DNA from 3 places in the Bradyrhizobium genosp. P genome. Region 2 is predicted to be linked to each of the others. Evidence: riboswitches for the same ligand, from Rfam matches in the RefSeq annotation. Region 2 holds a riboswitch; each other region holds the start of a gene.
The links. A riboswitch is a leader RNA that binds a small molecule or an ion and turns the genes downstream of it on or off. The one in region 2 is predicted to bind cobalamin.
Positions count from the first base shown of each region.

Region 1 (10,776 bases), 1.4 Mb from region 2:
TTTTTTGAGAATCGGGGACGTGGTAGTATCGACTAGGCTCCCGGCAGGAGCCCGCCGCCCGTCGTAGCGAAGCCGTTGAGGCGCTGTCCTGATCAATTGTTCCCGCCATGTCATGTCGGGCTCGAGAGGTGGCTGACGGGCGACGCTTCGCTAAGGGCCGGGAAGACGTGTTTTTCGACCTCTACTATCACGAACTTCCCGAGAGCGGCCCGCTCGCTACGGCACCCAAAAGCTGGGATCGGCATATTGAAAGTCTTACATTTTGTCCGGCACTATCCCGATTGCCCACCCGGGTTGATCCACAGCTGCGAGTCGGATAGCCCTTGCCGGGCCGACGCAATCAGGTCCCGCATCTCGGCCGCCCGCCTCAGGAACGCGCGGCGAATGGATGTCGAAGACGCCGGGTTCGATATCGTTTGGATACTTGTAGCCCTTGAATGCGTCGAGCAGCTCCATCTTCGAGCGCGACGTCTCGATTGAAATGACGTCGGCGTCCATCGCCGCTATCGCATATGATATCGTTGAACTCCGAATAGCGCATATGAGTATGAATCTGCGTTTCGTTCGCGCCGCCGGACGAGCAGATACGGAAGCTGTCGACAGCCCAGTCGAGATAGGTCTTCCACTCTGATCGCAGCAATGGCAGTCCTTCGCGAAGCGCAGCTTCCTCGATCTGGATCATGGTCGCGCCGGCCGTCTCCAGATCGGTTACCTCGTCCCGGATCGCGAGCGCAATCTGGCGGCATGCCTCGCTGCGGGAGATGTCGTCACGAACGAACGACCAGTTCACGATCGTCACTGGCCCGGTGAGCATCGCCTTCATCGGCTTCTTGGTCAAGGACTGCGCGTACCGCCACCAATCCACCGTCATCGGCTTCGGCCGCGAGACATCGCCAAACAGCATGGGAGGACGGACGCAGCGCGAGCCGTAGGATTGGACCCAGCCGTGCTTCGTGAATACGAAGCCGGAGAGTTGCTCACCGAAATACTGCACCATATCGTTACGCTCGAACTCGCCATGCACGAGCACATCTAACCCGATGTCTTCCTGCCAGCGTACGGCGCGCGCCGCCTCTCCTTAAAATTGCTCGTATTGTGCGTCGCTCATCTTTCCCCGAGCATGCGCGGCGCGGGCGTTGCGGACATCCGCCGTCTGCGGGAACGATCCAATTGTAGTCGTGAGGAACGCTGGCAGAGCGAAACGTTTGCGCTGGACCTCGGTGCGGTTCGCAAACGAGCTGGTGCGGCGGCGCATGGTCTCGCCAATTTCCGCCATTCGTCGGGCGACAGTCGGGTCATGGATCTTTGGCGACGTCTGGCGGGCCGTCGCCGCGAGGTCCGAGCTGGCTACCGCATCCGCGACACCCTTGTCGCCGGCGAGCGCCCTTGCCAAGACCGCAAGCTCGCCGATCTTCTGGACGGAGAAGGCAAGCCAGCTCTTCACATCGAGATCGAGATCGGTCTCCAGTTCAACGTCGATCGGCACGTGAAGCATCGAGCAGCAGGATGCGATCTGTACGCGATCTGCGCCGAGCTTCGCGATGGCGGGTGTGAGCCGATCAAGGAGCGCCGAAAGGTCGGAACGCCAGACATTGCGGCCATCGACGACGCCGAGAGAGACCACGAGATCCTTCCGCGTTTCGTCGACCACCGCGCTCAGCTGCTCAGGCGCGCGGACAAGGTCGAGGTGAACGCCCGCAACCGGCAAGGCCAACACGGTTTCCAGGTTGTCGCCGACAGCCCCGAAATACGTGGCCAGCATGATCTTGAGGCCGGGGACGTCCTTGGCGAAGCGTGCATAGGTCCGGTGCAGTGCAACGCGTGACGGGCGATCGAGATCGAGAACTAGACACGGCTCATCGAGCTGAACCATTCAGCGCCGCGCTTCGTCAATTCCTGGAGAACCTCGACATAGACCGGCAAAAGATCATCCAGCAGCGACAGCGGATCAAGTGCCGGATCGGCGCTCTTGCCGAGCTTCAAGAATGTGACAGGGCCGACCAGAACCAGACCAGTCTGATAGCCTGGGCTCTTCGCCTCATCGTATTCCTCGATGGGCTTGCGTGAGGACAGCCTGAAGGTCTGGCTCCTGTGAAATTCCGGCACCATGTAGTGATAATTGGTGTCGAACCACTTGGTCATCTCCGCGCTGCCGTGCTGTGCCCGTGATGGGCGTGGCCGCAACTCGCATCGTGCCCATCGTCCTGTGCGCCGCGCGCCATGGCGAAGTAGGTCTTGAGCGAGACGGGTCCCGTTTTCCAGCCGTAAGAGTCCGGAATGGCTCCGACCATGACGCTGGTATCGAGCACCGGATCGTACAGCGAGAAATCGCTCGACGGAATCACGGTGGCACCGGGAGATTTCTGCCGAGCCCAGTTGGCAACGCGAAGTCCGGCCGCAGCGTCAAGAAGTTGCTCTTCGCTGATTTTTCCGGCCCAATAGCTTTCGAGCGCGAGCTTGAGTTCGCGGCGCGGCCCGATCCGGGGCGTGCCGAGTGTTGCAACAGGAAGTGAGAGAGTAGACATAGCTTTAACCCCATGGTTGTGGGGGCAAAAGGCCATGGCGGACGGCGGGCAGAGAGCCACCAAAGCGGCAACTGCTTGGCGTACCACCGGGACACCCCGCCCGTGGACGATCATGTTGTCGGGGCAGGTCTCCTGGCTCGCGGGTCATCGCCTGCATCCGGCCTTCCCGAAGCATTTGCTTCAGTGACTTTTGTGGATGCAGGCTCGCCGCCTACAGTTGCGGGGGCAGCGCCGGCATTGCATCGATCCTGGATTGATCGAGAGCGCACCGGCTTCCCTCTTAGCTCCAGATCAAGCGGGACCTGGAGAACCTCGACAGCTTGGATTATCTGCGACAGGACCGTCGCGTCAACCTCTCGAACGTTTTCTTCGACGCGGTAGACCTCCATCGCCGGCACCGCGGTGGTGCAACGAGCCAATTGACCCCGGCTTTGACAAACTTCTGACATCATCTGTGACGGTTCTCCTTACGGAGATCAAAAGGGAACGTGGTGCGGGATTTCCCAACGCCACGGCTGCCCCCGCAACTGTAAGCGGCGAATCTTTCGTCATATGCCACTGGGAATCTGGGTCCTGGGAAAGTGACGTCGAGGAAACGACCCGCGAGCCAGGAGACCTGCCGCAGCCGTTGTCACACGCGAAGATGTCGGTCGGGGAGCAACGGTCCATCCGCTGATGGCAACTTGGCGTCAACTGGGATGCGCAACGCGGGAGCGCTTGCACTCTTGCCGCGCCCGGCCGGGTTCTTTTTACAGCGATCAGTGCAGTTGCGATGATCACGATAGCATCGGTCGCATGCCGTCGAAGGTTGGAGTAGTTTCAAAGATGCTCGGGACAACCGCTGGATCAGCCAATTAGAACTGCCGCCAAAAGCGCTGCGGCCCTAAGGTCGGCATTGCGAACATCATCCTTGAACGGATGTTTGAGTTGGATCGAGAAACCGCGGCCATCACTCAATACACCGGTTGTCGTGTCCGGTTGAAAACACTCATGTCCGTAATCGGACGCCGAGGCGCAAGTATTCCGTCTTCGCCGCTCGCGGCACATGTTTCTGGCCTCTTTTGAAGCAAGGCGCGTTCGCCTTTGGTGGCACGTCGATTGCTAGTGCACAGTGATGGATCCACACAACAATCGGATTCGCAGCGTCGATTAGGAGGAAACCAGATGAAGCGCGGTCTCCGTTCCGAAGATCGATTGCCCCCAGGGGAGCGGGGAAGCGAACAGAAGTTGTGCGGGAGCGCGCTGGATCGGGCCGAGTTCGCCGACCGACTCCGCTTTCATCACATCGGGGAGTTCGCGCATCTTTTTTTCGAGGGATACTAGCCCACCGCGGCGCTCGAAGCATTCCTGGGCGCCGCTTCGCAGCAGACGGGCAATGTTCGCATCGGCTGCGACATCGGCCTATCGTCATCGAACGAACTGAGCCGCCCTCGCGCCTTGCCTGCACGCAAAAGCTAAAGGAGTCCAAAAGATGCGCGCGCCGAGCTATTCCGAGACTCTGGAATTCGCGATCGACAGGTCGTACGACATTAATATTGACATGCTGAGGTCGCGAAATTTGCACCTTGACGCGTTCAACGATTATCTCGTCGCTACATATCCGCCTCTTAAGGCAATGGGGGACTTCAATCCCGAAAAGCTGTTGGATCGGATTGCGTCGTCAATTGATCTGTATTTCCACATCCCCTTCTGTCATCAATATTGCACCTTTTGCCACTTCGGCAAGCAGATCAATCCACCTTCCGAGCGAATCGAGCGTTACTTGGCGGCTTTGGAAAAGGAGATGAGTTGGTCGGACGCGGCGCTTGCCGGCAGAACTATCGAGACGGCCTTCATTGGAGGCGGCACTCCTTCATTTTTGACGAACGATCAACTCAAAACGCTATTTGGCATGATTAAGCGGCGCTTTGATTTATCTAAGTCCGAAGTGAGTTTCGAATTACATCCCTCTCTTGGGACGCAAGCGGACGCTGCAGATCGCGTATCGACCTTACTGAGAGGCGGCGTAAATCGCTTCGTTCTCGGTGTTCAAACTCTAGATGAAAGTATTTTGCGGATCCTAAACCGCGGGCACGGTGTAGATGAGGTGATGCAGACAGTAAAGTTGCTTAAAAACATGAGCGTTGAGAATCTATCTCTTGATCTCATGTATGGGTTGCCGCAGCAAACGCTCCGAAGCTGGTACGACTCCCTTATCGGCCTGCTCGATATGGGAATAGAGAAGTTTAACGTATTCCCATTGATGTTTAAATCGACGGACCCCGTTGCTCGCCATTTGGCCAGCGGACGATATCAGTTCGCCGGGGCTAAGGAGCGCATCATAATGCATTTCATGGCGGAGCACATCCTTACGAGCCTCGGCTATCGCCATGGGCCGATTTTCTATTGGACTAAGAGGTCGCAGCCGCACTCCGTTCAACAGACCCGCAAATACGATTCCTGGAACGACAACAATCTGGTCCCGTTTGGGGTTAGCGGATTTGGTTACATGAGTCAGTGCCAGTTCTATAACGAGGCAGATCTGGATCGCTACTTGAACAAGGTTGAGGCGGGCGAGAAACCGGTGTGGAAGGGTGTCGTCCTGTCGCAAGACGAGCTCATGCGCAGAACGTTAATATTCGCTTTGCGAAGCAGCGGCGTGTTGCTCTCCCGCTTCGAGCAGGAATTTGGGGTATCCCTTGAGGAATACTTTGCTCGCGAGCTTAAAATCTTGAATGAGGCAGGGCTCATCTGCATTTCAAATGATGGCGTGCTTTCGTTGACTGCGTCCGGCATTGTCAATTCGGGCGCAGTATCGTTGCAATTTTTCTCGGATAATGTGCTTGAGCGGGTCGCATACAATGACAGCAGGATAACAGACAAACGGACTGATCTTATCGAAAAGCACGATTACTCGCCGGCCGCAAGATACGGGTCAAGTGTCGAGATGAAAGCTGTTTTTCAATGACATCGTGGATGTCCTCAGCTATGGCCGATAGTGGTTCGTTTGCCGCCCGGAACAGCCGCCGCTCTTCTCGCAGAGCATATTTTCTCACCTGACCGACAATATTGATCGCAAGCAGCGAAAACGCCCGCTTGGGCTACTCAGCAATTTTGTCGTCGAACAACTACCGCACTGTATTGCGGAGATCAAATTCACTGAACGACCGAACGAAGCGGTTCAGGCCCTTGGACGTACCATAAGCGCAACCACCGCGGAGATGAACTATGATGCGCTGTTACTGAGTTTGCCGCAGTCCGATTTCGAGGTCGCCAAGACAGACATCCAGTATCTCGTCAATTGCGCTTATCAGATGTCGGCGTTTGCCCGCCTCCCTTCCTGCGACGCCGAACTGACCGTGGGAATGGCATTGAGTCGCCTGGCGCGCTTGGCTTGTCAGCGGCAGCCTAGCATTGGGGTCTTGTCCTATGAGGATATGATCCTTACCAATCCGGTGCAGAGCGACGCACGCGTATATTGCCTTGGCGCGGCCGGCGTGGAGGAGCGCGATTTTTGCTTAGGCCATCAACTAATCGAGAGTGAATTTCAGTCAGCAATTGACGCTCTACTTGAGTTGCGTGATGTGGCCGGTGCGGATGCGGGTCAATGTCTTGCGCGATGCCTAGAGCGCCTTGAGTCGGCAAGTGGTGTTCTGACTGGCTTTGATGAACGTATGTCTCCGGACCTGTTTAGCCAGTTTCGCGTGTTTTATGGAAAAAATCCTTACAAGAATACGCTTGGCCCAAGCGGCCGGTTCTCAGCCCGCGTCGTGGCGGTCTCGGTGCTACTCGTCGGTGAAGAGCTGTTCCGCCAAAAGCCTCAGTTTTATAGGGACCTATATCGACTGTCCGAATACTATCCGCAGCGATGCATTCGCGAGGTATTCCGCTGGCTGTCGCCAGACAAGGGGCGCGTGTGGTTCAAGCCAGGTTGGCTGGAAGGGAAAGCGGACTTTCCCAGGTTTGCAACCATATCGCCCGTGATAGAGCGCCACGGCGGTGAAATCGAAGGGTTGCGCGCATCCTGTGTTTGTGCGCTGGATCGGTTTACCCGGATGCACCGTAGTGCGGCTCTAAAATATACGGTTGAGCCAGGTCGACCACTTGTCGGTGTTGAAGCGACGGAAAGTATAGAGGCTGTCCTTTCTCAGAGGTTGTTGACGCCAAGCCCGTCCGTAAGCCGAAGGTAGATTTACCTGGGCAAGCAAACAGCAATGCCGAGGCGCAGGCGTCCAATGCTACTCGAAAGGCGATGGTCAATGCCCCAGGACGAAGCGATCTTTCGTCGGTTCGATTCAGCGGATGCCGATAACGTATGGCATCTGCATAGAACCGCATCGGAGGATGTTAGTGTGTGTGGCCCGGAAGGCACGTGGGAGGATGATTTACGGAATATCGGGGAGGTATACATCGGGTCAGGCGGTGACTTCATGCTTGCGCATATTGGTTGCCGTCTCGCTGCCATGGGTGGACTGAAACCTATTGATGATGGCGTCGTAGAGTTGAAGCGTATGCGGGTCGATCCCGCCTTTCAACGACGCGGACTTGGAAGAAGGATTCTTGGTGAGTTGGAGTCGCGAGCCGTTGCGCTGGAATTCAAGTCGATCGTACTCGACACGACAACGATCCAAGTAGGAGCTCAAAGACTTTATGAGAGCGCTGGCTATGTTCGCCGCAGGAAAGGGATGCTACACGGATATGCGGTGATCTGTTACGAGAAGCGGCTCACCGCCCAGGATGATCCCTTCTAGAGCATTTTCACAATTGGTGGAATCGGAGGATTCCCAGCGCGGTTGCTCCATGATTCAGTTTCCGCATTGATTCGAGGCGGAGGCTTTGATGGGAGCACCTTATTCTCAAGATTTGCGTGAACGGGTCATTTCCGTCGTCGACGGCGGAATGGGAGCGTATCAGGCAGCGCCGCTGCTGCGGGTCAGCGTTTCCTACATTTACAAGGCGCTGGGGCGTTGGCGGGCGACTGGCGAGACGACGGCTCGCCCGTCGGGCCGCGGGCCGGCTCCGAAACTTGCTGCTCACGATGAAGCGCTGCGCCAGCGGATCGTGCACAAGCCAGACGCCACGCTGGAGGAGATCCGGGCGTGGCTGCTGGCCACGCACGACGTGAAGGTCAGTATCGGCTGCTTGTGGAAGCGCCTGCGCCAGCTCGGCCTGACGCTCAAAAAAAGTCACTGAGAGCTGCGGAGCAAGATCGGGCCGATGTCGCCGAGGCGCGTGTGGAATGGCGCGCCGGTCAGGCGGAATTGAGCCCGGAGCGCCTGGTCTTCATCGACGAGAGCGGCGCGTCCACCAAAATGACCCGGCTTTACGGCCGCTGCGCGCGCGGCAAGAGGCTCGTTTGCACAGTCCCGCACGGCCATTGGAAAACAACCACCTTCGTCGGAGCTTTGCGCCAGGACGGCATGACCGCGCCGTGCGTCTTCGACGGCCCGATGAACGGCGAGACATTCCTCGCCTGGGTCGAGCAGTTCCTCGTTCCGACGCTGCGGTCGGGCGACATTGTCGTGATGGACAATCTGTCGAGCCACAAGGTCAGGGGCGTCCGCGAAGCCATTGAGGCGGCCGGTGCGATGTTGCGCTATCTGCCGCCATACAGCCCGGACCTCAATCCGATCGAGCAGTTCTTCGCCAAATTAAAGTCCCTGCTGCGCAAGGCAGGCGCACGAACTCTCGAAGCCCTCGACAACGCAATCGCCGACGCCCTTACCCGCTTCTCGCCAACAGAATGCCTGAACTTTCTCGCCGATGCCGGTTATCGTCACCAACCATGAAAACGCTCTAGATGACCAAATAAGATTGGCAGGCTGCGTAATCCTTTTCGCGCCGCAGATGGCTCTATAATGCAGACCCGGCAATCCCGGCCATCGAGTGAGGGGATGGACAACGGGAGTAGCTTCGGCAGTCTTGGCCATCTCGCAACGTATTTTTTGCGGAAGGTCGTGCGGAAATGGTCGTGTATTGGAATCATTTCATGGAAAACCTGGCTGCGCTGGAAGCCCGAGCAGGAGCCGGCCGGCGCTCTGCAGCGTTCCTTCGCTGAGAAAGGCGTGCTGGGCCACCACAAAGCTGTCGCACATCGCCCCCGCTAGATTGTGCGTGGCGTAGACTGATTTGGTTCCGCCGAGACCGCAGGCGATCTTGGCGACTTCGGCGCTGCATCGTGCGGCATTCGTCGCGGCGAGCCGCATCAGCATCACCGTGGTCAGATTTGCCGCGCCATTGAGCGCTTCGTTCCACAGCTCCTCGGTGGCCTCATAGAAGAAGGAGCGGGCGGAGCGCAGCATGGCCTCGGCTCTGGCTATCTCCAGCTGGATATAGCCGCGGTCGGCCATAACGGGCGCTCCGGTGATCGAGGGGCGGCTCCTGGCCATAGCGATGACATCGTCCAGCGCGGAGCGAGCAATACCGATGCCGACGATCGCAAGCACCTGCGCGGCGAACGCGACGGACGGGTAACGGTAGATCGCTGCATCGAGCGACGTCCGGCCGCCGCGGATCAGGGTCCATTCCTCCGGCACTACGACATCCCTGACCACGAGTTCGTGGCTGCCGGTGCCTTGCAGTCCGATCACGTCCCAATTGGAGCGGATTGTCACCTTATCGGCCGGCATCACGGCAACACGCGGAAGGCCCTCGGTTGAGTCGCCTTCCACCGTGATGCCGACGCCGATCAGGTCCGCACCGGAAGAGCCGCTGCCGAACTGCCAGACGCCGTTGACGATAAATCCGTCGGTGCAGCGTTTGGCCGACTGCAGCGGGAAAAGCCCGCCTGCGTACACCACGTCGGGTCCGTTCGCATATATGCTGCGAAGCGTCTCAATGGGGAGCGCGGCGAGATAGCAAGCGGCACTGCCGAAGCTTGCTACCCAACCTGCGGAGCCGTCCGCCTCGGAAATGCGCTCGATCATGCGGCAGAACTCAGCCGGCGTTCGCTCCTCGCCGCCGAAACGCCTGGCGACCATCGCTCGATAGACGCCAAGCCGCTTAAAGCCGTCGATGATATCGTCTGGGATCTTCTGCGCGACGACGAACTCAGACCGACGCGCCCGGATCTCGGCGAGCAGGCTCGACAGAGTTGTCGCGCCTGGCTTGCTTGTCGTTACGCGCTTATCCTCGAGTGTCGGCTCCCTATCCTGGCCGCTCATAATGGCGCTCCGCCTGCTAGAACCAATTTGCGAGGAAACGTTTCGCATTGCTGCCGGGCACTGTACTCTTGTGCCAAGCCGACAACGAACCGCGCCGCGCCTTCACGCACTCTCGGTGCAGTCTAGGTGGGGATCCTCCGAGCCCACCTTTAACGTGTGCTCGTAGCGGGCAGTCGGCGCACCACCGCGGTGAATTCAGGCACAACCACAAAGCGAGATCCGTCCCGAACGTCATCGGCCAGCAATTGCTTGAGCGACGCTTCTCCACGCTCGCGCACGACGCCAGGCGAGAGCCCATCTGGGCTACAGCCCTGAGACGCAAATCGAAACGATGTTCCCGGTCCGGCACGCTGTTATCAAGCAGACTCATACGATACATCGTTCTGGGAGACTCTCGTTTACACACCCGAACAAGTTTCCATTTGCGGATATGCAGACGAACCGACTTGCGCAGGCTCTTTTGCCAGGAAAATGCCGCCTCATGAAGAAAATTAGGGAGCCAAGCTCCTCGGTTTCTTCGGAACCGACCGAATGATATGCCGCACTCGGTTTGACAGTTGGGCAACATTAACAAGTCAACGAACCGGTCTAAATCGAATTCCATCAGATTCATGCCTAAGCCAATGTGTGCATTTCCGCTTCCTTCATCAGTGCTAGTTGATGAAGTCAGGTTCGGTCCGCTCCAGCATCCGCCTGAAGGCAGCCCATTCAATATCAGATGTTCCCTGCACTTCGATGCTGTCGTAAAGATCGGCGTATTGCTGGGCGGTGTGGCAGGTGACTCCTTCGGAGAGAGGCGCAATTCTCGCGCCCGTAGCCTGGATCGCCAGCTGCGCAAGGCAGGAGCGCTCGAGATTGTGCATCAATTTGAAGGCTTCGGCGACCGAGCGTCCGCAGGTGATCATGCCGTGGTTGCGCAACACCATCACGAACTTGCCGCCAAGATCGGCGACAAGACGGGCGCGCTCATCGAGATTGAGCGCGACCCCTTCGTAATCATGATAGGCGACACGTTCGGCGAACTGCAAGGACCATTGATTGAGCGGCAACAGCCCCTCCTTCAGCGATGAAACCGCAACGCCCGCGATCGTGTGGGTGTGCAGCACACA
Region 1 is NZ_CP188195.1:2,627,035-2,637,810, forward strand. Features, by position in the region: partial or broken gene metE (5-methyltetrahydropteroyltriglutamate--homocysteine S-methyltransferase) at 291-2,525, opposite strand; cobalamin riboswitch at 2,631-2,855, opposite strand; cobalamin riboswitch at 2,967-3,163, shown strand; gene ACP2YO_RS12725 (hypothetical protein) at 3,675-3,827, opposite strand; gene ACP2YO_RS12730 (coproporphyrinogen-III oxidase family protein) at 3,997-5,472, shown strand; gene ACP2YO_RS12735 (hypothetical protein) at 5,726-6,694, shown strand; gene ACP2YO_RS12740 (GNAT family N-acetyltransferase) at 6,764-7,255, shown strand; one part of gene ACP2YO_RS12745 (IS630 family transposase) at 7,344-7,680, shown strand; one part of gene ACP2YO_RS12745 (IS630 family transposase) at 7,680-8,293, shown strand; gene ACP2YO_RS12750 (acyl-CoA dehydrogenase family protein) at 8,492-9,667, opposite strand; gene ACP2YO_RS12755 (class II aldolase/adducin family protein) at 10,321-10,776, opposite strand, start outside.
Region 1: it holds a riboswitch for cobalamin, as region 2 does, so the genes downstream of both, metE (5-methyltetrahydropteroyltriglutamate--homocysteine S-methyltransferase) here and metE (5-methyltetrahydropteroyltriglutamate--homocysteine S-methyltransferase) in region 2, are expected to answer to the same signal.

Region 2 (10,776 bases):
GCCGTGCGCTGGGGACTGTTTGGCCTCGCCGCGCTGGTTGCGAGTTGCCTGACGCCATATGGCTGGAATACGCCGATGGGCGCGCTGAATATTCTCAGCCTCGGCAAGCTGCTGTCGCTGATCTGGGAATGGATGCCGGTCGACTTCAGCAAGTTCACCTTCTTTGAAGCCACGCTGCTCACGCTGATCGGCGTCGCCTTCTACCGCAAGCTCACGCTCTCGATACCCCGGATCCTGCTGCTGGTCGGCCTGATCTGGATGGCGCTCTCGCATGTCCGGAACATCGAGGTGTTCGCGTTCCTGGCGCCGCTCGTCCTGGCCAAGCCGATCGCCGAGCAATGGGGAACGGCGGAGGCCGGCACATCCGCCATCGAGGAGACCCGGTCGGCCCCCCTCATCACCATCCTTGCAACGGTCGCGATCATCGCCGGCGGATGGGCGTCGACGAAGATCTTCGTCGCGCATCATCCCTTTATCTTCAATCCGAGCCAGACGCCCGTTGCCGCTGTCGATCTGCTCCAGAAGCGACAGGCGCAACGCATCTTCAGCACCGCGCCGTTCGGCGGCTACATGGTCACCCGTGACATGAAGGTGTTCATCGACGGGCGCGCGGAGCTCTACGGCGAACAGTTCGTGCTGGATTATTTCGATGCGACCGAAGCCCGCAACGTCGGTCAGCTGCTGGGCCTGCTCGACAAATACCAGATCGACGCCACGCTGCTGAACCCGACGTCGCCGGCCGGATACGCGCTGGATCACGTGAAGGGGTGGAAGCGGATCTACAAGGACGACGTCGCCGTCATCCACGTCCGATCGGACGAGACGAAGACGAGCGCCTTCCCACCGCGGAAAAATCAAACTGACTGAGGCGCGCCGTCTTTCGACGGCGCGCACACTTCACTCCCAGTTCAGCGCGCCGCCGTTCTGGTATTCGATCACGCGCGTCTCGAAGAAGTTCTTCTCCTTCTTCAGATCCATCGCTTCCGACATCCACGGGAACGGGTTCTCCGCCTCTGCGAACACCGGCGTCAGCCCAATCTGCGCACAGCGGCGGTTGGCGATGAAGTGCATGTATTGCTCGCACAACACGGCGTTCAGCCCCAGGAACCCGCGCGGCATCGTATCGCGGCCATAGGCGGCCTCGAGTTCAGCGGCGTCACGGATCATACCGCGGATTTCCTCCTGGAAGGCGGACGTCCACAGATGCGGATTCTCGATCTTGATCTGGTTGATCACGTCGATGCCGAAGTTCAGATGGATCGATTCATCACGCAGGATGTACTGATACTGCTCGGCGATGCCGACCATCTTGTTGCGGCGCCCGAGCGAGAGGATCTGCGCGAATCCCGTGTAGAACCACATGCCCTCGAAGATCACGTAGAAGGCGACGAGGTCGCGCAGAAATGCCTGGTCGGCCTGCGGCGTCCCGGTCTTGAAATCGGGATCGTCGAGATGCTGGGTGTGCTTGATCGCCCACGCCGCCTTGTCGGTGATCGCGGGCACCTCGCGGTACATGTTGAACAGCTCGCCCTCGTCGAGGCCGAGGCTTTCGACGATGTACTGAAAGGTATGGGTGTGCACCGCCTCCTCGAAGGACTGGCGCAGCAGATATTGCCGGCACTCGGGATTGGTGAGGTGGCGATAGATCGCCAGCGCGATGTTGTTGGCGACCAAGCTTTCGGAGGCCGCGAAGAAACCGAGATTGCGCTTGATGGCGCGGCGCTCGTCCTCGGTGAGGCCGTCGCGCGATTTCCACAGCGCGATGTCGGCCTGCATCGAGACCTCGGTCGGCATCCAGTGATTGTTGCAGCCGGCGAGGTATTTCTCCCACGCCCATTTGTATTTCAGCGGCAGAAGCTGATTGACGTCGGCGCGGCAGTTGATCATCCGCTTCTCGTCGACCGAGACGCGGCCGCCGCGGCGATCGATCGTGCCGAGGCCGGTTGCGTCAGCCGGCGCGGCAGACACCACCGCGAGCGGCGCCGGTGTCTTCCGTGGAGCGGTCGTGGCTTCTGACCAGTCGAGCATGATTGTTGGTCCTTTTCGCTTACTGGCAGGCTTCGCAGTCGGGATTGTCGATCGAGCAGGCGATGGCGCCCGACAGGTCCGGCGCCGGCGACATCATCGCCGCCGACGACACCGCATTGAGCTTGCCGTCGGTGCCCTTCAGCGTCGACTTCTCGACATGCGTCGCGCTGCGCGAGCGCAGGTAATAGGTCGTCTTCAGGCCACGCGACCACGCCAGGCGATAGAGCGCGTCGAGCTTCTTGCCGGAGGGATTGGCGATGTAGAGATTGAGCGACTGCGCCTGGTCGATCCACTTCTGCCGCCGCGACGCGGCTTCCACCAGCCAACTCGAGTCGATCTCGAAGGCGGTCGCGTAGAGCGCCTTGAGATCATCGGGAATGCGGTCGATGGTGCCGACACTGCCGTCGAAATATTTTAGGTCGTTGACCATCACCTCGTCCCACAGTCCGCGCGCCTTGAGATCGCGCACCAGGAACTCGTTCACGACCGTGAAATCGCCGGACATGTTGGATTTGACGTAGAGGTTCTGGTAGGCGGGCTCGATCGACTGCGCGACGCCGCAAATGTTGGAGATCGTCGCCGTCGGCGCGATCGCCATCACGTTCGAATTGCGCATGCCGACCGAGGTGACGCGCCCCCGCAAGGCGCCCCAGTCGCGGGTGCTGGAGCGATCCATTTCGAGGCCGCCACGGGCATCGGCGACGAACTCGATCGAGTCGATCGGCAGGATGCCCTGGCTCCACAGCGATCCGTCGAATGAGGGATAACGGCCGCGCTCGGCAGCAAGATCGACCGAGGCCGAAATCGCGTAGTAGGAGATCGCCTCCATGCTGGTATCGGCGAAGGTAACTGCAGCATCCGACGCCGCCGCGATCCGCAGCGCGTGCAGCGCGTCCTGGAAGCCCATCAGGCCGAGACCGACCGGGCGGTGCCGCAGGTTGGAGCGGCGCGCTTCCGGGATGGTGTAGAAATTGATGTCGATGACGTTGTCGAGCATCCGCATCGCAGTCGTCACCGTCTTCTTCAGCCTGATCTCGTTGAGCTTACCGTCCTGGATGTGATTGAGGAGGTTGATCGAGCCGAGATTGCAGACCGCGGTCTCGTCGTCGGACGTGTTGAGCGTGATCTCGGTGCAGAGGTTCGAGGAGTGGATCACCCCCGCATGGCGCTGCGGCGAGCGCAAATTGCAGGGATCCTTGAAGGTGATCCAGGGATGGCCGGTTTCGAACAGCATGGTCAGCATCTTGCGCCACAGGTCGACGGCACGGACCTGCTTGAACACCCGCATCTCGCCGCGCGCCGCCTTGGCCTCGTAATGCGCATAGTGCTCGGCGAACGGCTTGCCGTAGAGATCGTGCAGATCCGGCGTCTCGTCCGGCGAGAACAGTGTCCATTCGCCGTCGGTCTCGACGCGCTGCATGAACAAATCGGGCACCCAGTTCGCAGTATTCATGTCGTGGGTGCGGCGGCGGTCGTCGCCGGTGTTCTTGCGCAGGTCGAGGAATTCCTCGATGTCGACATGCCAGGTCTCGAGATAGGCGCAGACCGCGCCCTTGCGCTTGCCACCCTGGTTGACGGCGATCGCGGTATCGTTGGCCACCTTCAGGAACGGCACCACGCCCTGGCTTTCGCCATTGGTACCCTTGATGTGCGCGCCGAGACCACGAACGCGGGTCCAGTCATTGCCGAGGCCGCCGGAATATTTCGCCAGCAGCGCGTTGTCCTTGATCGACTTGAAGATGCCGTCGAGGTCGTCGGCCACGGTGGTCAGGAAGCACGACGAGAGCTGCGGCCGCAGCGTGCCGGAATTGAACAGCGTCGGCGTCGAAGCCATGAAGTCGAACGACGACAAGAGATCGTAAAACTCGATCGCGCGCGCCTCGCGGTCGATCTCGCGCCCGGCGAGCCCCATGGCGACGCGCATGAAGAAGGCCTGCGGCAGCTCGAGGCGGTTGCCGCGGACATGCAGGAAGTAGCGGTCGTATAGCGTCTGCAGGCCGAGGAACTGGAACGACAGATCCCGCTCGGGCTTCAGCGCCGCCGAAAGCCGCGCCAGATCGAAGCGGCTGAGTTCTGGGTCAAGCAACTCGGCCTTGATGCCGGTCTTGATATAGGCCGGGAAATACTCGGCATAGCGCACGGCCATGTCCGCCTGCGACGCATTGGTCGGTACGTCATGGACGTAGGACAGTACCTCGGTGCGGAGCTTGTCGAGCAGCAGGCGCGCGCTGACATAGGTATAGTTCGGCTCCTGCTCAACCAGCGTACGCGCGGCCATCACGGAGGCCTGCGCCAGTTCGTCCTGGCTGATCCCGTCATAGACGTTGCGCTGGGTCTCGGCGACGACAGGCGCGGCGTCGACGCCGTCGAGCCCGGCGCAGGCCTCGTTGATGATCAGCGCAAGCCGCGCCTGGTCGAGCGGGACTTTGGCGCCGTTCGGCAACGTGACATGGATCGTCGGCCCGGCGGCAGCGGGCTTTGCCGCCTTTGCAGCGTCCTGCTCGGCGCGCTGCCGGGTGCGTTCGTCGCGGTAAAGCACGTAAGCGCGCGCCACCTTGTGGTGCTCGCTGCGCATCAGCGCCAGTTCGACCTGGTCCTGCACATCCTCGATATGGAAGGTGCGGCCCTCGCTCATCCGGCGCGCCAGCGCGCCGACGACCTCGGCGGTGAGTTGCTCGACGATCTCGTGCACGCGGCGCGACGCAGCAGCGGTGTGCCCTTCGACCGCCAGGAACGCCTTGGTCATCGCCACCGAAATCTTGCTGGCGTCGAACCTCGAGACCGTGCCGTTACGGCGAATCACCTGCATGGGAAGCTCCGTCTCCGGCGCGGCGAGCGATTCCGGACGCAGAAGGATGAGCGGCGCTGACTTAACTTCGCGATCGAGAGAGAGTGACATCGTGCAGACCCCATGCATGTTTTGTTGGGGCTGGATGTCGAGGGGACGCTGCATCAACCGGCGGCAAGCACCGGCATGGCAATGCAAGCGACCGCCGGGACACCCCGCCCGTGGACGTAGATTCGATGTCCCGGCAGGTCTCCTGGCTTGCAGGTCGCTGTTGCTCCCTCGTCTTCCCAATGCTGTTTAGCATCAGTGACTTAACAGGGCGGGAACAACTCACTGCTTACAGTTGCGGGGGCAGCGCCGGACTTTTACGGATCAACCCGTAGTCCACCGGCTTCCCTCTTAGCTACCAAATCTAGAGATATGGCAGACCGTGACACCTACATGTGGTGTGATTTGAGACGTCGTGTCAACGGCCCGATCCGCCTCAGTGAAAAATTTTCGAATTCTGGTCGAGCGCCCTGTGGGAATCGGTGGGAAACTTCGATCGAGCCCACGTGTGTTGACGGGCGCGGGATCTTGCCGATAAGTGGGCGCGTCGTGGTTCTTCGAAAGGCAGTTTCTTTCGAAGCTAAGAGGGAAGCCGGTGTAATGCCGGCGCTGCCCCCGCAACTGTAAGCGGTGAGCCGCCGTCCACCTAAGCCACTGAGGCGCAAGCCTCGGGAAGGCCGGACGGTAGCTGAGACCCGTGAGCCAGGAGACCTGCCTCGACAACATACACGTCCACGGGCGGGGTGTCCCGGTGGTGCGGTTGCGACCCCGCACGCGCTATCCGCGTTTGCGGAGTCCAGACGTGTCACTACGGCCTTTGCCCCCAACTTTTGGGGTTAAGCCAATGTCTTCTACATCTTCCTCTTCACTTGCCGTTGCCACCCTCGGCACGCCGCGAATCGGCCCGCGCCGCGAACTCAAGCTTGCGCTCGAAAGCTTCTGGTCCGGCACTTCAAACCAGCAGGCCCTGATCGAAACCGGTATCGGGCTACGCGCCGCCAATTGGGCGCGGCAGAAGAAGCTCGGCGTGTCGGTGATTCCGTCGAACGATTTCTCCTTCTACGATCAGGTGCTCGACACCTCGATCATGGTCGGCGCGATTCCCGAAATCTACGGCTGGACCGGTGGCGCGGTGCCGCTCGCGACCTATTTCGCGATGGCGCGCGGCGCCGAAGGTCACACCCATGATGCGTCCTGCGGCCATGCCCCTCACGGCCATGGTCACGGCGTACCGGCGCAGGAAATGACCAAGTGGTTCGACACCAACTACCACTACATGGTGCCGGAACTGTCTGACGATCAGCAGTTCAGCCTCGCCTCGCGCAAGCCGATCGAGGAATATGAAGAAGCCAAGGCGCTGGGCTACCAGACCCGCCCGGTGCTGGTCGGTCCGGTCACGTTCCTGAAGCTCGCCAAGAGCAAGGATGCCGGCCTCAACACCCTGTCGCTGCTGGACCGGCTGCTGCCTGTCTATATCGAGGTCCTGCGCGAGCTCGCCACCCGCGGCGCCGAGTGGGTGCAGATCGACGAGCCCTGCCTGGTGCTCGATCTCGACGATGCGGCACGTAGCGCCTTACGCCATGCCTATGCGGAGATCGCCAAGGCGGTGCCGCAGATCAAGATCATGCTGGCGAGCTATTTCGGCAGCCTGGGTGAGAACCGCGACACCGCCTTTGCGCTCCCCGTCGCCGGCCTGCATCTCGATCTGGTGCGCGCGCCCGAGCAGCTCGACGACCTCGCCCGCCTGCCCGCCGACCGCATCGTCTCGCTCGGCGTGATCGACGGCCGCAACATCTGGCGCGCCGATCTGAGCAGGATTCTCGGCCGGCTCGAACCCGTGATCGCAAAGCTCGGCAAGGATCGCGTGCAGATCGCGCCCTCCTGCTCGCTACTGCACGTTCCGATCGATCTCGGACTCGAGGCCAAGCTCGATGCCGAAGTGAAGAGCTGGCTCGCCTTCTCCGTGCAGAAGATGGAGGAACTGGCCGCGCTGGGTGCCGCGCTTGGCGGCGGCCGCAGTCAGGTCGAGGCGCCCCTGAAAGCCTCGGATGCCGCTGCAGCTGCGCGCAAGACCTCACCGCGGATTCATAACGCGAAGGTCGCGCAGCGCTTGGCCGGGGTCGACGCCGCGATGCGTCGCCGGGGCAGCGCGTTTGAAGACCGTGCCGACGTGCAGCACGCGCGCTTCAATCTGCCGGCGTTCCCAACTACGACCATCGGCTCGTTCCCGCAGACACCGGAAATCCGAAAGGCGCGCGCGGCCCATGCCAAGGGCGGGCTGAGCGACGCCAACTACAAGACCTTCCTGCAGGAGCAGACCGCCGAAACCGTGCGCTGGCAGGAAACCATCGGCCTTGACGTGCTCGTTCACGGCGAGTTCGAGCGCAACGACATGGTGCAGTATTTCGGCGAGCAGCTCTCCGGCTTCGTCTTCACCGACCATGCCTGGGTGCAGTCCTACGGCTCGCGCTATGTCAGGCCGCCGATCCTGTTCGGTGACGTCTCGCGCCCGAAGCCGATGACGGTCGAATGGTGGCAATACGCGCAGTCGCTGACCAAGAAGCCGATGAAGGCGATGCTGACCGGACCGGTCACCATCCTCAACTGGTCGTTCGTCCGCGATGACATCCCGCGCAGCGAAGCCTGCCGTCAGATCGCGCTGGCGATCCGCGACGAGGTCACCGACCTCGAGACCGCGGGCGCCGGCATGATCCAGATCGACGAAGCGGCCCTGCGTGAAGGCTTGCCGCTGCGCCGCTCGGAATGGAACACCTATCTCGATTGGGCCGTGGAGTGCTTCCGCATCTGCTCGTCCGGCGTCCGCGACGAGACCCAAATCCACACCCACATGTGCTATTCCGAGTTCAACGACATCATCGACGCGATCGGTGCGATGGACGCGGATGTGATCTCGATCGAGACGTCACGCTCGAAGATGGAGCTGCTCGACGCCTTCCGCAACTACCGCTATCCGAACGAGATCGGACCGGGTGTCTACGACATCCACTCCCCGCGCGTGCCCGAGGTCACCGAAATGACCGAGCTGCTCAAATTGGCTCGGCAAAGGCTGTCCGATGGCCAGCTCTGGATCAATCCCGATTGCGGCCTGAAGACCCGCAAATGGGACGAGGTCCGGCCGGCCCTCGTCAACATGGTCGCCGCCGCCCGCGAACTCCGCGAGCTGGCGTAGAGCAAGGACTGCCTGCCCCGTTCGAACCGCCATATCGAGAGGACGTCATGCGCTTCTGGATCGAATGTACGAACTTTGAAACGGGGCAGGCCATCCACATCAACATCGCGCTGGTCGGCTCGATGTGGCGCGACGGCGAGCGCACCGTGCTCGCCTTCGTCGGCGGCGACGGAAAAACGATCGAGGTGAGCGAGACACCGGAACAGATTCTGGAACGGCACTTCGGGGCGATCGAGAGGACGTAACAAGCGCGTCACGAACTGAAGCCATCTATCCCCGTCATCCCCGCTTCGCCTTTGCGCGGGGATGACGGTGTCAGGCGCGCAGCGCCAGCGCCATCAGCGTGCCGGTCATGGTCGCGACCAGCGACTCGACGCCGTCCTGTACCGCATAGGCCCTGCCCTCGCAGACCGTCAGCGTGTGGCCGGGCTTGACCACGACGGCGCGGAACACGAACCGCTCGCCTTTGGCCCGCGCCAGCAGATTGGTCTTGAGCTCGACGGTCAGGATGTCGGAGCCCGCGGGCATCAGCGTGAAGGCGGCGATGCCGCAGGCATTGTCGAGGCCCGCGGTGATGACACCGGCATGAACAAAGCCGTTCTGCTAGGTGAACTCGGGCGCATAGGGCATCGCGAGGTCGACCTCGCCCGGCTCCATGCGGGCGATCGAGATGCCGAACGTCCGCATCGCGCGCTGGCGGTCGAACGTATCTGTCGCAACAGTGCGGTAGTCGGGATTTTTCGGTTCAAAACGGGGCATTGCGTTCACGCTGGCGCTGATACGGACGGCACCAGATGGTGCATGGCGGTGTAGCGGATCGCCGGCGCGAACGGCGCCGATTTGCGCGCGCCGCGATCGATGTGCACGGCCGCGATCTCGCAGGTCGCGGCGACCTCGCCGGTTTCCGCGTTGCGCATCTCGTGCCGGATACGGATCGACTTGTCGCGGAAGTCCACGAGCCGGCTCCTGACCTCGACGATATCGCCGGCGAGCAACTCGCGCTTGTAGGCAATGGTCTGCTCGACGGCGGCCATGCCGCAGCCGGACTCGCGCAGGTAGGTTGGTGTCAAGCCGATGCGCGCGAACATGTTCCAGCTCGCCTCGTCGAACTTGCCAACATACCACATGACGTTCATGTGGCCGATATGATCGCAATGCCAGGGATACACCGTGCCGCGATAGGTCGCCTCGCCCTCCATCCTGCCGCTCCTGTTCTTCATTCTTGATACGGTAGCGTATCACTGACGAAGCGGGCTAGCAATACGGTACCGTATCAAGGGGCGCGCGGGAGAGCAGATGACGGAAGGCAAAGGCGATGCTTGGGTCGCGGCCGGCTTTGCCGAACTTGCGCATTCTGGCGTCGAAGGCGTGCGGGTCGAGGTGCTGGCGAAGGCGCTTGGCGTCACCAAGGGCGGCTTCTACCGCCGCTTCAGGGATCGCGCCGCGCTGCTGGAGGCCATGCTCGCGAACTGGCGCGACGGCCGCATCGCCGCGATCGAAAAGCAGACCGCGCTCGACGGCGCCAGCGCGCGCGAGCGGCTGAAGACGATCATCAAGCTCTATTCGGAGCGCATGAACTCCGACGCGATGGCCATCGAGCTTGCGATCCGGCAATGGGCGCGCACCGACGAGGCCGCCGCGCTGGCGGCCGCAAGCGTCGATGCCGCGCGCCTGAAGAATGTGGGGGGGCTCTATCGCGCGACTGGGCTAGCGGCCGAGGAAGCCGACGCCAAGGCGTTTCTGTTCTATTGCTTCATCTTCGGCCAGAGCCTGCTGTTCCCACAACGTGGTCAGCGTGGGCGGGCGCAGCTGCTGGCGAAATCGGCGGACAAGCTCGTCGACGACAGCCAATAAGAAAGCGGCCGGCTTTGCACCGGCCGCTTCCCTAATTCAGATCGATCGGCTCAGGCACCCTTCAGGTGCTTGTTGCATTCGCTGTAATAGCCGCCGCCCTTCTGGATCCACTTCATGCCGCCATTGCCGCCGGTGGCCTTGTTGGCGTTGTACTGATCATCACAGGTCTTGAAGCGTTGCTTGCCGGCGGACAGCTGCGAGTATTTCGGATCGACTGCGTTCGGAAACACGGCGTTGCCAACCGGGGCTGGCGCCGCAGCAGGTGCGGCTTCCCGCTTGGCTTCCTTGGGCGCGGCTGGCGCGGGCGCCGGCGCGGCGGCGACCGGCGGCGGAGCAGCGGGAGCCGCAGCCGGGGTCGCCTCGGCGCTGCACTGCGTCTTGCGGAAATCATTCCACTTTGCGCCGTTGAGGCTGCCGTCGGTCTTGGCAGCCTTATACTTGGCGCTGCACTCCTGCATGGTCAGGGCCTGCGCCGGCGCACTCGCCACAAAGGCCGCAAAGCCCGACACTGCAATCGCGTAGAACAGTCTGGTCTGGATGGTCATCCCTGGTCTCCCTTTGGGGGGCATCGGTGTAAGACCATTATCCTAGCGCAACCGGGACTTGCGACAACGCGCAGGCTCAAAATATTGTGGCGGTCAAAACGCCGCATGTTCATCCGCGGTTCAGCATCGCCGCGCGACGGTTCCGCCTCCCTTCCCTAGAGGTGCACCATGAAGACAATTTCCACGCTCGCGACCGCAACCGCCCTTGCCCCCCTGCTCCTGATGGGCGGCGCCTTTGCGCAAACCCCCGCTGCGCCGGCCGCCACCCCCGCCCCCGCGGCAACGACCAAAATGTCGAAGGACACCAAGCCGCACACCGCCGC
Region 2 is NZ_CP188195.1:1,244,586-1,255,361, reverse strand. Features, by position in the region: gene ACP2YO_RS06040 (hypothetical protein) at 1-867, shown strand, start outside; gene ACP2YO_RS06035 (ribonucleotide-diphosphate reductase subunit beta) at 898-2,028, opposite strand; gene ACP2YO_RS06030 (ribonucleoside-diphosphate reductase subunit alpha) at 2,048-4,927, opposite strand; cobalamin riboswitch at 5,043-5,264, opposite strand; cobalamin riboswitch at 5,398-5,597, shown strand; gene metE (5-methyltetrahydropteroyltriglutamate--homocysteine S-methyltransferase) at 5,709-8,054, shown strand; gene ACP2YO_RS06020 (hypothetical protein) at 8,102-8,299, shown strand; partial or broken gene ACP2YO_RS06015 (PaaI family thioesterase) at 8,370-8,813, opposite strand; gene ACP2YO_RS06010 (acyl-CoA thioesterase) at 8,819-9,253, opposite strand; gene ACP2YO_RS06005 (TetR/AcrR family transcriptional regulator) at 9,351-9,908, shown strand; gene ACP2YO_RS06000 (hypothetical protein) at 9,959-10,453, opposite strand; gene ACP2YO_RS05995 (PsiF family protein) at 10,622-10,776, shown strand, end outside.

Region 3 (10,776 bases), 2.3 Mb from region 2:
ACGCCCACGACGGGCGGATAGGAGCAGAGATGGAGAGTTCCGCACGATTTGGCGCTGGTGCCATCGGTGATCGATTTTTTCAGTCTGCACTGGTGGAGGCCGACCCCGATCTATATGGCATCATCGGCAGAGAATTGGGCCGACAGCGCAATGAAATAGAACTCATCGCCTCAGAGAACATTGTTTCGCGCGCCGTCCTGGAAGCACAGGGGTCAGTTCTGACTAACAAATACGCCGAAGGCTACCCCGGGCGCCGCTACTATGGCGGCTGCCAGTTTGTCGACGAGGCGGAGGAACTGGCGCGCGAGCGTGCGCGCCGCCTTTTCAACTGCACGTACGTCAATGTCCAGCCAAACTCCGGTAGCCAAGCCAATCAGGCTGTGTTTATGGCGCTCATGCAACCGGGGCACACATTTCTTGGCCTCAACCTTGCCGCCGGGGGTCATTTGACCCACGGCGCGGCGGTGAACCAGTCCGGAAAATGGTTCAATGTCGTTTCCTATGGCGTGCGAGAGGACAATCATCGTATCGACATGGACGAGGTTCGCGATCTCGCCAGGAAACATCGCCCGAAGATCATTCTTGCTGGAGGATCAGCCTATCCTCGCTTCATCGATTTTGCCACCTTCAGGACGATCGCTGATGAAGTCGGTGCTATCCTGATGGTCGATATGGCGCATTTTGCGGGCCTGGTCGCGGGTCGGGTTCACGCCAATCCACTAGATCACGCTCACGTTGTTACGACCACTACTCATAAGACCCTGCGCGGGCCGCGCGGCGGCATGGTATTGTCGAACGACCCCGAGATCGGCAAGAAAATCAACGCATCTGTCTTTCCTGGCCTTCAGGGCGGGCCGTTAATGCATGTGATAGCGGCGAAGGCAGTCGCCTTTGGCGAAGCCTTGCGTCCTGAGTTCGGGGACTACGCCCGAGCGGTTGCCGAGAACGCCCGTATCCTCGCCGACACAATCATGGCTGGTGGCGTTGATGTTGTCTCGGGCGGCACTGATACTCATCTGATGCTGGTAGACCTTCGCAGGAGAGGCCTGACCGGCAAAGCCGTCGAAGCTGCCCTCGGCCGGACCCACCTGACCTGCAACAAAAACGGGGTTCCCTTCGATCCGCAACCGCCGACAGTCACGTCTGGGGTTCGCCTCGGAACGCCCGCTGCGACGACCCGCGGCTTCGGCGCCACTGAATTTGTTGAGGTCGGCCGCCTGATCCTTGCCATTATCGACGGGCTTGGAGCCAACGGTGAGGGCGGAAACGCGGCGGTCGAGAGGAACGCTCGCGACGCCGTACGGGATCTAGTCGCACGGTTTCCGATTTACAGTTGAGCGCCGGCCGTTTTCTCTGGCGCCGGCTACGTCCGAGTTGCGGAACTGAACTACAGTTCGGTTTATTGCCGGCGCGGCCTTGTCTAACGGGCCGCCTCGTCAATCCGTTTTCGCGTGGGCCTCTCGCCAGCACTTGCCTCTATGTAGGATCGGGGGTGTGGCCATCATGGGGTACATCCGAGGCGAATTGCCAATCTCCGAAGCATTGTTGCGAGCCGACTCATTCGCAGTGCGACCGTTCAAGCCCGATAGTCAAGGCATTCATAAGGAGCGACGTCGGTGCCATTGGGGATGCATAGGCGTTTGACGCCTTTCGCTTTCGCGGCTGCCTCATTCTTTGCGGAGTAAAAGGCGGCGTCTGCCGCTACGAAGCGTGGGGTACGTCCGAGCATCGTTTGATGCGTTTCGATGGCGGCAATCGGCAGTTCCGAATCGTGCGGTCGCTGAGCGTAGACTTCATAGTCAATCAGGATCTGGTTTTCGGCCTCCTGTAGTTTCAGCATCTTGCCGAAGTCGTTGGGCTTGCCCTCTTTGCCCTTGCGAATGATTTCTGTCGACGGCTCGAACAGGCTGACGATCTTGCCTGCAGAGCGTGTATCACCACGGAAGCTGCGCGCTCTGGTCTGCTTCATCACCTGCTTGATGAGCGGCACCATCGCATCGAGTTCCTGACGCAGGCCCTCCAGCATCAGCTGCTTGCGGGCTCCCGAAGCGCGCTTCACTTGTTCGGCGATCTCCTTGGAGAACCGCTTCGCCTGTCCCACCACGGCTGGTCGAATTGCGCAGTTTGCCGTACGCCCGCGCGAGATTCTCCCGGCTCTGCTTGGCTTTGGAACGCGCCGCACGCGCGATGTCCAGCACCCACAGCCTCACGGTCCGGCTATGGTCGCACAGCCTGGCTCCGGCCTCGCCAGTGATCGTTGTGATCTTCTTCATGGTGCGGATCAGCGCCCGAACACCGTCTCCCAACGAGCTCGAGGCGGTCAGATAGTGGATGTTGGTCTCCACCACCGTCGTACCCAAGCGCATTCTGCGCCCTTCCGTCACCCCCTCACGCCAGGCGCCGCAGGAGCTTGTTTGTCGTCTGATGGATGTTCGGCCGCTGTTGATTGCCTTCGCTCATGGAACGCCATCCTCTCTTCGAGCGCAGTTTTGCGCAGCCCCGTCAATCGAGCCAACGACCCCAGCACTGTGCCGTCTGCGGCCTCGACGACGCGGATATCCTTATGGTCACCCATCCGGAGCCGGAGACCCAGCGTCGCCAGTTTCGCGTCGAATTCGGCCCGGCTCCTGGATTCGCCTAGCGCCTGCGCAACCATCTGCCGCAGCCGTGGGCCATCAAATCCCGCGCGCTGGTGATCCGTCTCGCCGAAACGCGCCGCACGTTCGTTGGCGCTAGGCCGCGGATCGCTGCTGCGGTTTCCGCGTCCCCTTCGCGCTCCAGCGCCGCGACGATGCTTTTCGCATGAGCGGAGGGGCTGACAGCGGTTTCTAGGCGGGCTCATCGGCGGCCGCTTGACATCTGGAGCGACCGAACTGAAGAATGGTCACGTTCAGGTTCGTTGGTCGCGAGATCAACGAGATGGGAATGCGGTGAGGCTTAGCCAAATCCGCAACTGCGCCCGCAACTGTAGGCGGTGAGCTCTCTTCCAAAAGCCACTGGGCTTTCTAGCCCGGGAAGGCGGAAACAGAGCATCGACCCGCAAGTCAGGAGACCGGCCTGAACAGTCATCCATCCAGCGTGCGGTGCGCGCGCTTGGGGCGGTTCTTCGCTGCGATGACGACGAATGATGTCTGTCTCGCGGAAGGAGTGCCGCCATGGCTCCGCATGCCAAAATCTGTTCTGTCCACTTTGCATCTCGAATTGTATCGCTGGCCCGTGCATATTGTGCGGCAGCGAGCGTGTTTATTGCACCAAGAGTTGACGCGGCCGATCTATCCTCGCCATTCGCCGCGAAGGCGCCGGTGGAAAACCAAATCTACGAATGGACCGGCTTCTATATTGGCGGCCATGTCGGCCTCGCGCTCGGTAATTCGAACTGGACCGCGAATGCAACGACGCCAGGCACGCCGCCGGTATCCGGCTCGCTCGACATGTATCGCTCGCCCGATGCGTTCTACGAGAGCGGAAGCTGGCTGATAGGCGTGCAGGGCGGCTACAATTACATGCTGTACAACCGGGTGGTGCTCGGCGTCGAAGCCGATGCCACGTTCCCCACGTTCCAGGATCTTTCCGGCCTCTCCACCGGCGGCATCGCCAGCTTCACCTCGCCAACGCTCGGTGCGGTCACCTACAGTGAGACCATGCTGGCGTCCGGCACGGTGCGCGCCCGGATCGGCTACGCGCCCAGCAATTGGCTGTTCTACGCAACCGGCGGCTTTGCGTGGACCTATAACAGTCAGGACTTGACTCAAGCTGGTCCCGGCATCGACGAATCCCGATTGCTGTGGCGGTTCGGCTGGGCCGCGGGTGCCGGTGTTGAAGTGCCGGTAGCGCCGAGCTGGACGGTGAAGGGCGAGTTTCTGTGGACCGGCTTCCCGACCCAGACGGTCAGCTATCCGGGTTCGGGGCAACGCATTAGTTCTGATCTCTCGCTGGAGCAGTTCCGTCTCGGCCTCAACTATCGCTTCGATGATCCTACGCGACCGGATGCTTATGCACCGTCGCGCTTCATGCCCGCGATGGATATCTTCGCGGTTCACGGCCAGGCGACCTTCGTCAATCAGGCCCACCCGTCGTTCCGCTCGCCTTACGACGGCACCAACAGCCTGTCCGGGGGTGGGACGAGCCGAGAGACCTTCGACCTGGTGCTGTCGACCGGCGTGAAGCTGTGGCAGGGCGCCGAGTTCTGGGCCAATCCGGAGATCGATCAGGGCTTCGGCTTCGACAACACCCACGGCGTCGCCGGCTTCCCCAGCGCGGAATCCTACAAGCTCGGGTCGGCCTATCCCTACGCCCGCCTGCAACGCGCGTTCCTGCGTCAGACTATCGATCTCGGCGGCGATGTCGAGAATGCCCGACAGGAGGAGAAAGTCGACGACGATTTTCTTCAGTTCGCGGGCACGCGCAGCACCGACCGACTGGTATTCACGGTGGGGCGGTTCGGCATCGTCGATATTTTCGACACGAACAAATACGCCAATAACCCGAAAGTCGACTTCCTCAACTGGTCGATGATCAACGCCGGCACCTTCGACTATGCCGGCGACGGCTGGGGTTATAGCTACGGCGCTGCCGCGGAGTGGTACACAGGGCGGTGGACGCTGCGCGCTGGCATCTTTAACCTGTCCAACACGCCAGCCGGCGGCAACAGTCCGACGGGCTACGCGCTCGATCCGACCTTCCAGCAGTTCGAATTGGTCGGCGAACTCGAGGAGCGGCACAAACTGTGGGGCCAGCCGGGCAAGATTAGGATCACCGGGTACCTGGAACGTGGCAGCATGGGCGAATATTCCGCGGCGGTGGCGCTGGCGCAGGTGACCGGAACGCCTGCCGACATCAACGCGGTTCGCTCCTACACCAGCCGGCCCGGCGTCAGCTTGAATGTTGAACAGCAGGTCAACGATAATTTCGGATTATTTTTCCGGGCTGGTTGGGCCGACGGCAATAAGGAGCCATGGGATTTTACCGACATTGACCGTACCGTACAGGGCGGCGTTTCGATCAATGGCAAATCATGGGGGCGGCCGGACGACACGATCGGCATCGCGGGCATCGTCAACGGTATCAGCAGCGCTCACATTGCATTCCTCAATGCCGGCGGGATCGGCATCTTGGTCGGCGACGGGCAATTGCCCAATTACGGCACCGAGAGGATTCTGGAAGCCTATTACAGCTACGCGATGACGTTGTCGACGCGGATCACCTTCGACTATCAATTCGTCGACAATCCCGGCTACAATTCCGACCGCGGACCGGTCAATATCTTTGCCGCCCGCGCGCACTGGCAGTTCTAAGTCATGGAAAACAGCTGATCATGTGGACGACGCTCGGCCTGTTGTTCGGTGTCGCCGCCGAGCGCCAGTTTGCGCAGCACCGCTCGACGTCTTGAGCGCCCTTCGCAGCAGACGGCCATGACGACGCGCCTCAATCTGCTGTGCTCAGCCTCGACCGCTTCGGTCAGCTTGATCGCCTTTGCGGCGGATGAGCCGCTGGATGCGCGGACGAGAACGTCTCTCCAGGCTCGGCCGCCTTCCACTGTGTGACGTTGTCCTGCGCAGCCCGGCGCTCTGCGCCGCGCAGACAGCCGAAGGCCTTGCGATCGCCTCCAGAGAAGAGCCGAGGCTACGGGATTGCGATTTCGGTCGCTGGGCGGGGCGATCCTTAGCCGAAGTCCGAGCGCAGGCGCCGCAGGCCGTCGACGACTGGTTGCAGAATCCCCATGCTGCGCCGCATGGCGGCGAATGTTTTGCTGACGTGACGAGGCGCGTCGGCGGATGGATGGATGGTTTACTCGCAGGTCACGGCTCAGTCCTTGCGATTACCCACGCTTCAGTCATTCGCGCGGCGATCGCTCACCCACTTGGCGCCGGCCCTGAAACCCTCCGGCACATCGATATCGCGCCGCTGACGCGGACCAAGCTTTCGGGGAGCGGCGGGCGCTGGACGCTCGCCGGCCCTGCTTCCCCTGAAGGAAGAGCGATGAGCGCGCGCCAAGGCACCGTGACCGCCGGCGGATGGCGATGCCGGCTCGTCGTCGTCGCGATGCTCTTGGCTTGTGCCCCGGTTCGGGCGCACTATCAGTCGCCGCATGAGGGGCCGAACGTCGGCATCGCCATTCCCGCCATCACCCACGGTGAGATGCCGGTCGTCGCCAAATATCGCGCTGAGATACTCGATCGGGCCGCGCGCCAGCCGCGCACCGATCCCACCTTGCGCCGACTGGCCGGCTTCGTGAGCCTGCAACACTTCGCGTGTTTCTGGGGCCTCGTTCCCGGCAGTCTTGCGGACGAGGCGAGCCCCTTCAACGAATGCTCCCACGCAGATGTGGCCGGGGCGCGTGCACTGCTCGCGCACATGGCTGCAATCCCTGGCGACCAGTCACCCGCAACGGCCCTTGAGGCACGAATCGAGACGGAACTCGCCAGCGATCCGGGCGCCAGCGCGGTGTGCTCGAACAGCACCGAATCATTCGACAGTGGAATTATCATCGGGCCCGACTGCCAACTCGCGCCAGCTCATCTACCGACTGTCCTAACCTTTTTCGCCTTGGCGGCTCTCGCCGCCGCTGGCATCTTGTATCTCCGATCCGCTTTTGCGCCGCCCTTGAGAGCTAGGCGGACATGATCAATTTCAGAGGGCGTGGCCTAAGCAGCCTTCGGTCCTGTGTCTAGGGGCGGGGCCTTAAAATCGTGCTGTGCGACACTGCCTAGCTCCCTCTGGCTCAGAGGCCCGCCGGGTTGACGAAGTTCGCCAGCGACTGAAAGCGGTAGCGAAACAGTACCCGTCTCAAAACAGTCCTTCGATCTCACCGCACTCGTTGAGGAATATCTTCTCTGACGACGGTACCTTGGGTAAGCCAGGCATCGTCATGACTTCCCCGCAGATCGCTACGACAAAGCCCGCGCCTGCAGACAGACGCACTTCACGCACTGGGACCACGTGTCCTGTTGGTGCGCCGCGCAGGGCAGGATCCGTCGAAAAGGAATATTGGGTCTTGGCCATGCAAACGGGCAGATTGCCGTAGCCTTGATCTTCCCACTGCTTGAGCTGATCGCGGACGCTCTTGTCAGCGATCGCTTCTGAGCCCCGATAGATCCGCTTCACGATTGTGTCGATCTTGTCAAATAGCTTCATTTCGTCAGGATAGAGTGGCGAGAACTGAGAGCCACCACGTTCCGCGAGCTCGACCACCTTCTCCGCGAGTCCGCCAATTCCCTTTGATCCCTCGGCCCAATGGCGGCACACGATCGCCTCTTCACCGAAGGAGGCAACATACTCACGGATCACCTCCAATTCCGCGGAGGTATCAGAAACGAAATGGTTGATCGCCACCACGGCCGGTACGCCGAACTGCTTGATGTTTTCGATATGGCGTCCGAGATTGGCGCACCCCTTTGTCACTGCGGCAGCATTTTCCTTGCCGAGATCTTCTTTCTGAACTCCGCCATGCATCTTCATGGCGCGAACCGTCGCGACAATCACGACCACATCCGGCTTCAACCCTGCCTTTCGGCACTTAATGTCGAAGAATTTCTCTGCTCCGAGATCGGCGCCGAAGCCTGCTTCGGTAACGACATAGTCCGCGAGCTTCAGCGCCGTCGTCGTCGCCACCAGAGAGTTGCAGCCGTGCGCAATGTTGGCAAATGGACCGCCATGCACCAAGGCGGGATTATTCTCCAGCGTCTGCACCAGATTTGGCTGCATGGCGTCCTTTAGCAACACAGTCATCGCATCGTCCGCTTTGAGATCCCGCGCGTAGACCGGGCTCTTGTCGCGGCGGTAGGCGACGATAATGCTGCCCAGCCGCTTCTTCAGATCATTGAGGTCGTTCGCGAGGCAGAGAATCGCCATGACTTCCGAGGCTACTGTAATATCGAAACCGGCCTCCCGTGGGTAGCCGTTCGCGGCGCCGCCCAGCGAACAGACAATCTCTCTTAATGCCCGGTCGTTCATATCCATGACGCGCCGCCAAGCGACGCGACGTGTATCGATCCCGAGGTCGTTGCCCCAATAGATGTGATTGTCGAGTAGTGCCGAAAGCAAGTTATGCGCTGTGGTTATAGCGTGGAAATCGCCGGTAAAGTGAAGGTTCATGTCTTCCATCGGCACGACCTGCGCATAGCCGCCACCTGCCGCGCCGCCCTTCACGCCGAAATTCGGCCCCAGTGACGCCTCGCGGATACACGTGATGGCCTTCTTCCCGATGCGGTTCAACCCATCGCTGAGTCCGATCGTGGTCGTCGTCTTGCCTTCGCCAGCCGGCGTAGGGTTGATCGCCGTGACCAGAACGAGCTTCCCGTCGGTATTCTTCTGCGCCGATTTGATGAATTCGGCTGAGATCTTTGCCTTGTCGTGGCCGTAAGGAAGAAGATGCTGCTCCGAAATTCCGAGCCCCTTGCCGACCTCCATGATCGGCTTTTTTTTGGCTGCACGCGCAATCTCAATGTCAGACTTCACTTCTGTCACATCATCCTCCCATTATTTTCTTTCGAAACATTCCAACTCGCCACTCTAAATTGATTAGACGGGTCTGTCTATATAAGACTGTAGGTAAAACCCGCGATCGACCGAACCTTCGACCGGTGTGGACAGTCGGTGAGAATGAGCGGCGCCGCTCCGTCCGGATGACCGCAAGGTAGCTTTTTCGGCTCCACGGACTATCGACAAGTCCTCGGAGATGCCCAAATTGTTGTAGACAGAGCAGTCTATCATTACTATTTCTGAGTGGCAGCCGAGCGGCGCAAGACCGCTGCTGACGAGGGAAGCGAACGAAAGGCAGAGCCGCTATGACAAAGCAGCCGACTATCCGGGTGCTTGTCGCCGAGCCGAACCCGCTCATCGTGGCGGGATTACGTGAAATGATCGAGCGCGATGGCCATTTCCTACTCGTCGGGTGCGTTCAGAGCGGCGCCGCGCTCTTGGAACTGGCCGGCGAACCGGATTTCGATGTCGCGCTCATCGGTTGGAAGCTCACCGACATGGATGCTCCGGAGATCCTCGCTATATTGCGGGAACAAGGGCGCAAGCTGCGGATCACCATTTTCTCCAACGACCAAGATGTGGCTCTCGTCAAACAGGCTGTTCGGCTGGGTGCGCAGGGCTTCTGCCTTCAGTTCGACGACTCCGCGATCCTCTTCGAGACGTTGCGCGCCGTAGCGCATGGGCGAATCTGCATCCCCTTCATCGATGTCAGCAAGATCAACGACACACCGCTTTCGCAGCTAACCGTGCGTGAACGCGAACTATTGGGCGTTCTGGCGGACGGCTGGACGAACCTGCAGATCGCCGCGCGTACCGGCATCTCCGAGAACACGGTGAAGTATCACCTAAAGAACCTCTACGCGAAGCTCGATGTGCGCAATCGTGCCATGGCGGTGGCTCTCTATTCGAGCGAGAGGCGACTGAATTCATCACCACCTGTTCGTTCGGGTAGGTGCGCCCCACCCGGGATGCGCGCTCTTTCTACCCATCAAGGTGTTGCTGGGCTGGGCCGCAAAATCGGAAATCGAAGCGACGTATAATCAATGTTTCGGGAGGACTTTCTATGATGGCAGGCTTCAATCATCTCTTCATTCCTGGGCCAACCAATATTCCTGAGCAAGTGCGCCAGGCCATGAATCTTCCCATGGAAGACATGCGTGCACCGAATTTCCCGGAATTCACCAAGCCATTGTTCGAAGACATCAAACGCGTCTTCAAGAACGAGACCGGTCGCGTTTTCATTTATCCTTCTTCGGGCACCGGCGCTTGGGAAGCTGCGATCGAAAACGTTCTCGCGCCCGGCGACCGCGTTCTGATGTCGCGCTTTGGTCAATTCTCGCTTCTGTGGGCCGACATGGCTGAGCGCTTCGGACTGGATGTCGATCTCATCGACTGTGAGTGGGGCACCGGCGTGCCCCTCGAACTCTACGCTGAACGCCTTGCCGCCGATACCAGCCATCGTATTAAAGCTGTCTTTGCGACCCACAATGAAACAGCGACCGGAGTCACGAGTGACGTCGCGGGCGTTCGCGCCGCGCTCGATGCAGCCAAACATCCCGCGTTGCTGTTCGTTGATGGCGTCTCCTCGATCGGCTCGATCGACTTCCGTCAGCAGGAGTGGGGCGTCGACTGTGCGGTCAGCGGCTCGCAGAAGGGCTTTATGCTCCCAGCCGGTCTCGGCTTTCTTTCGGTTAGCCCTAAAGCGTTAGCCGCGGCCCGCAGCGGGGGTCACCGGCGATGCTTCTTCTCGTTCGAGGATATGATCAAGGCAAACGACGTTGGTTATTTTCCTTATACGCCGGCAACGCAATTGCTGCGCGGTTTGCGTGCTTCGCTCGACTTGATCGCCGATGAGGGATTGGAGGCGATTTTCATTCGTCATCGTCGGTTAGCCGAAGGTGTGCGCAGCGCGGTGAATGCCTGGGGTCTTCGGCTCTGCGCAAAGACCCCCAAGTGGCATTCCGACACGGTCAGCGCGATCCATGTACCGGACGGTATCAACAGCGATGAGGTCGTAAAGTGCGCCTATTACAGATACCAGACTTCGCTCGGCGTGGGCCTCAACAAGGTTGCGGGAAAGGTGTTCAGAATCGGCCACCTTGGTTGGCTGAATGATGTGATGGTTTGCGGCGCCCTGTCGGCCGTCGAGATGGCGCTCATTGATTGTGGCGTCCGCATCCAATCCGGCTCCGGGGTCGGCGCGGCGGTCGACTATTTCCAGCGTAGTCGCGCTTCGACGGTTGCCAGAGCGGCGTAAGAGCATGAAGGTTGATCAATCATGAGCCACACCCAGCA
Region 3 is NZ_CP188195.1:8,903,174-8,913,949, reverse strand. Features, by position in the region: gene glyA (serine hydroxymethyltransferase) at 30-1,337, shown strand; partial or broken gene ACP2YO_RS42765 (ISNCY-like element ISBva1 family transposase) at 1,622-2,399, opposite strand; cobalamin riboswitch at 2,877-3,075, shown strand; gene ACP2YO_RS42760 (carbohydrate porin) at 3,303-5,294, shown strand; gene ACP2YO_RS42755 (hypothetical protein) at 5,291-5,536, opposite strand; gene ACP2YO_RS42750 (histidine phosphatase family protein) at 5,482-6,624, shown strand; gene ACP2YO_RS42745 (formate--tetrahydrofolate ligase) at 6,787-8,466, opposite strand; gene ACP2YO_RS42740 (LuxR C-terminal-related transcriptional regulator) at 8,787-9,521, shown strand; gene ACP2YO_RS42735 (aminotransferase class V-fold PLP-dependent enzyme) at 9,548-10,738, shown strand; gene ACP2YO_RS42730 (HpcH/HpaI aldolase/citrate lyase family protein) at 10,760-10,776, shown strand, end outside.
Region 3: it holds a riboswitch for cobalamin, as region 2 does, so the genes downstream of both, ACP2YO_RS42760 (carbohydrate porin) here and metE (5-methyltetrahydropteroyltriglutamate--homocysteine S-methyltransferase) in region 2, are expected to answer to the same signal.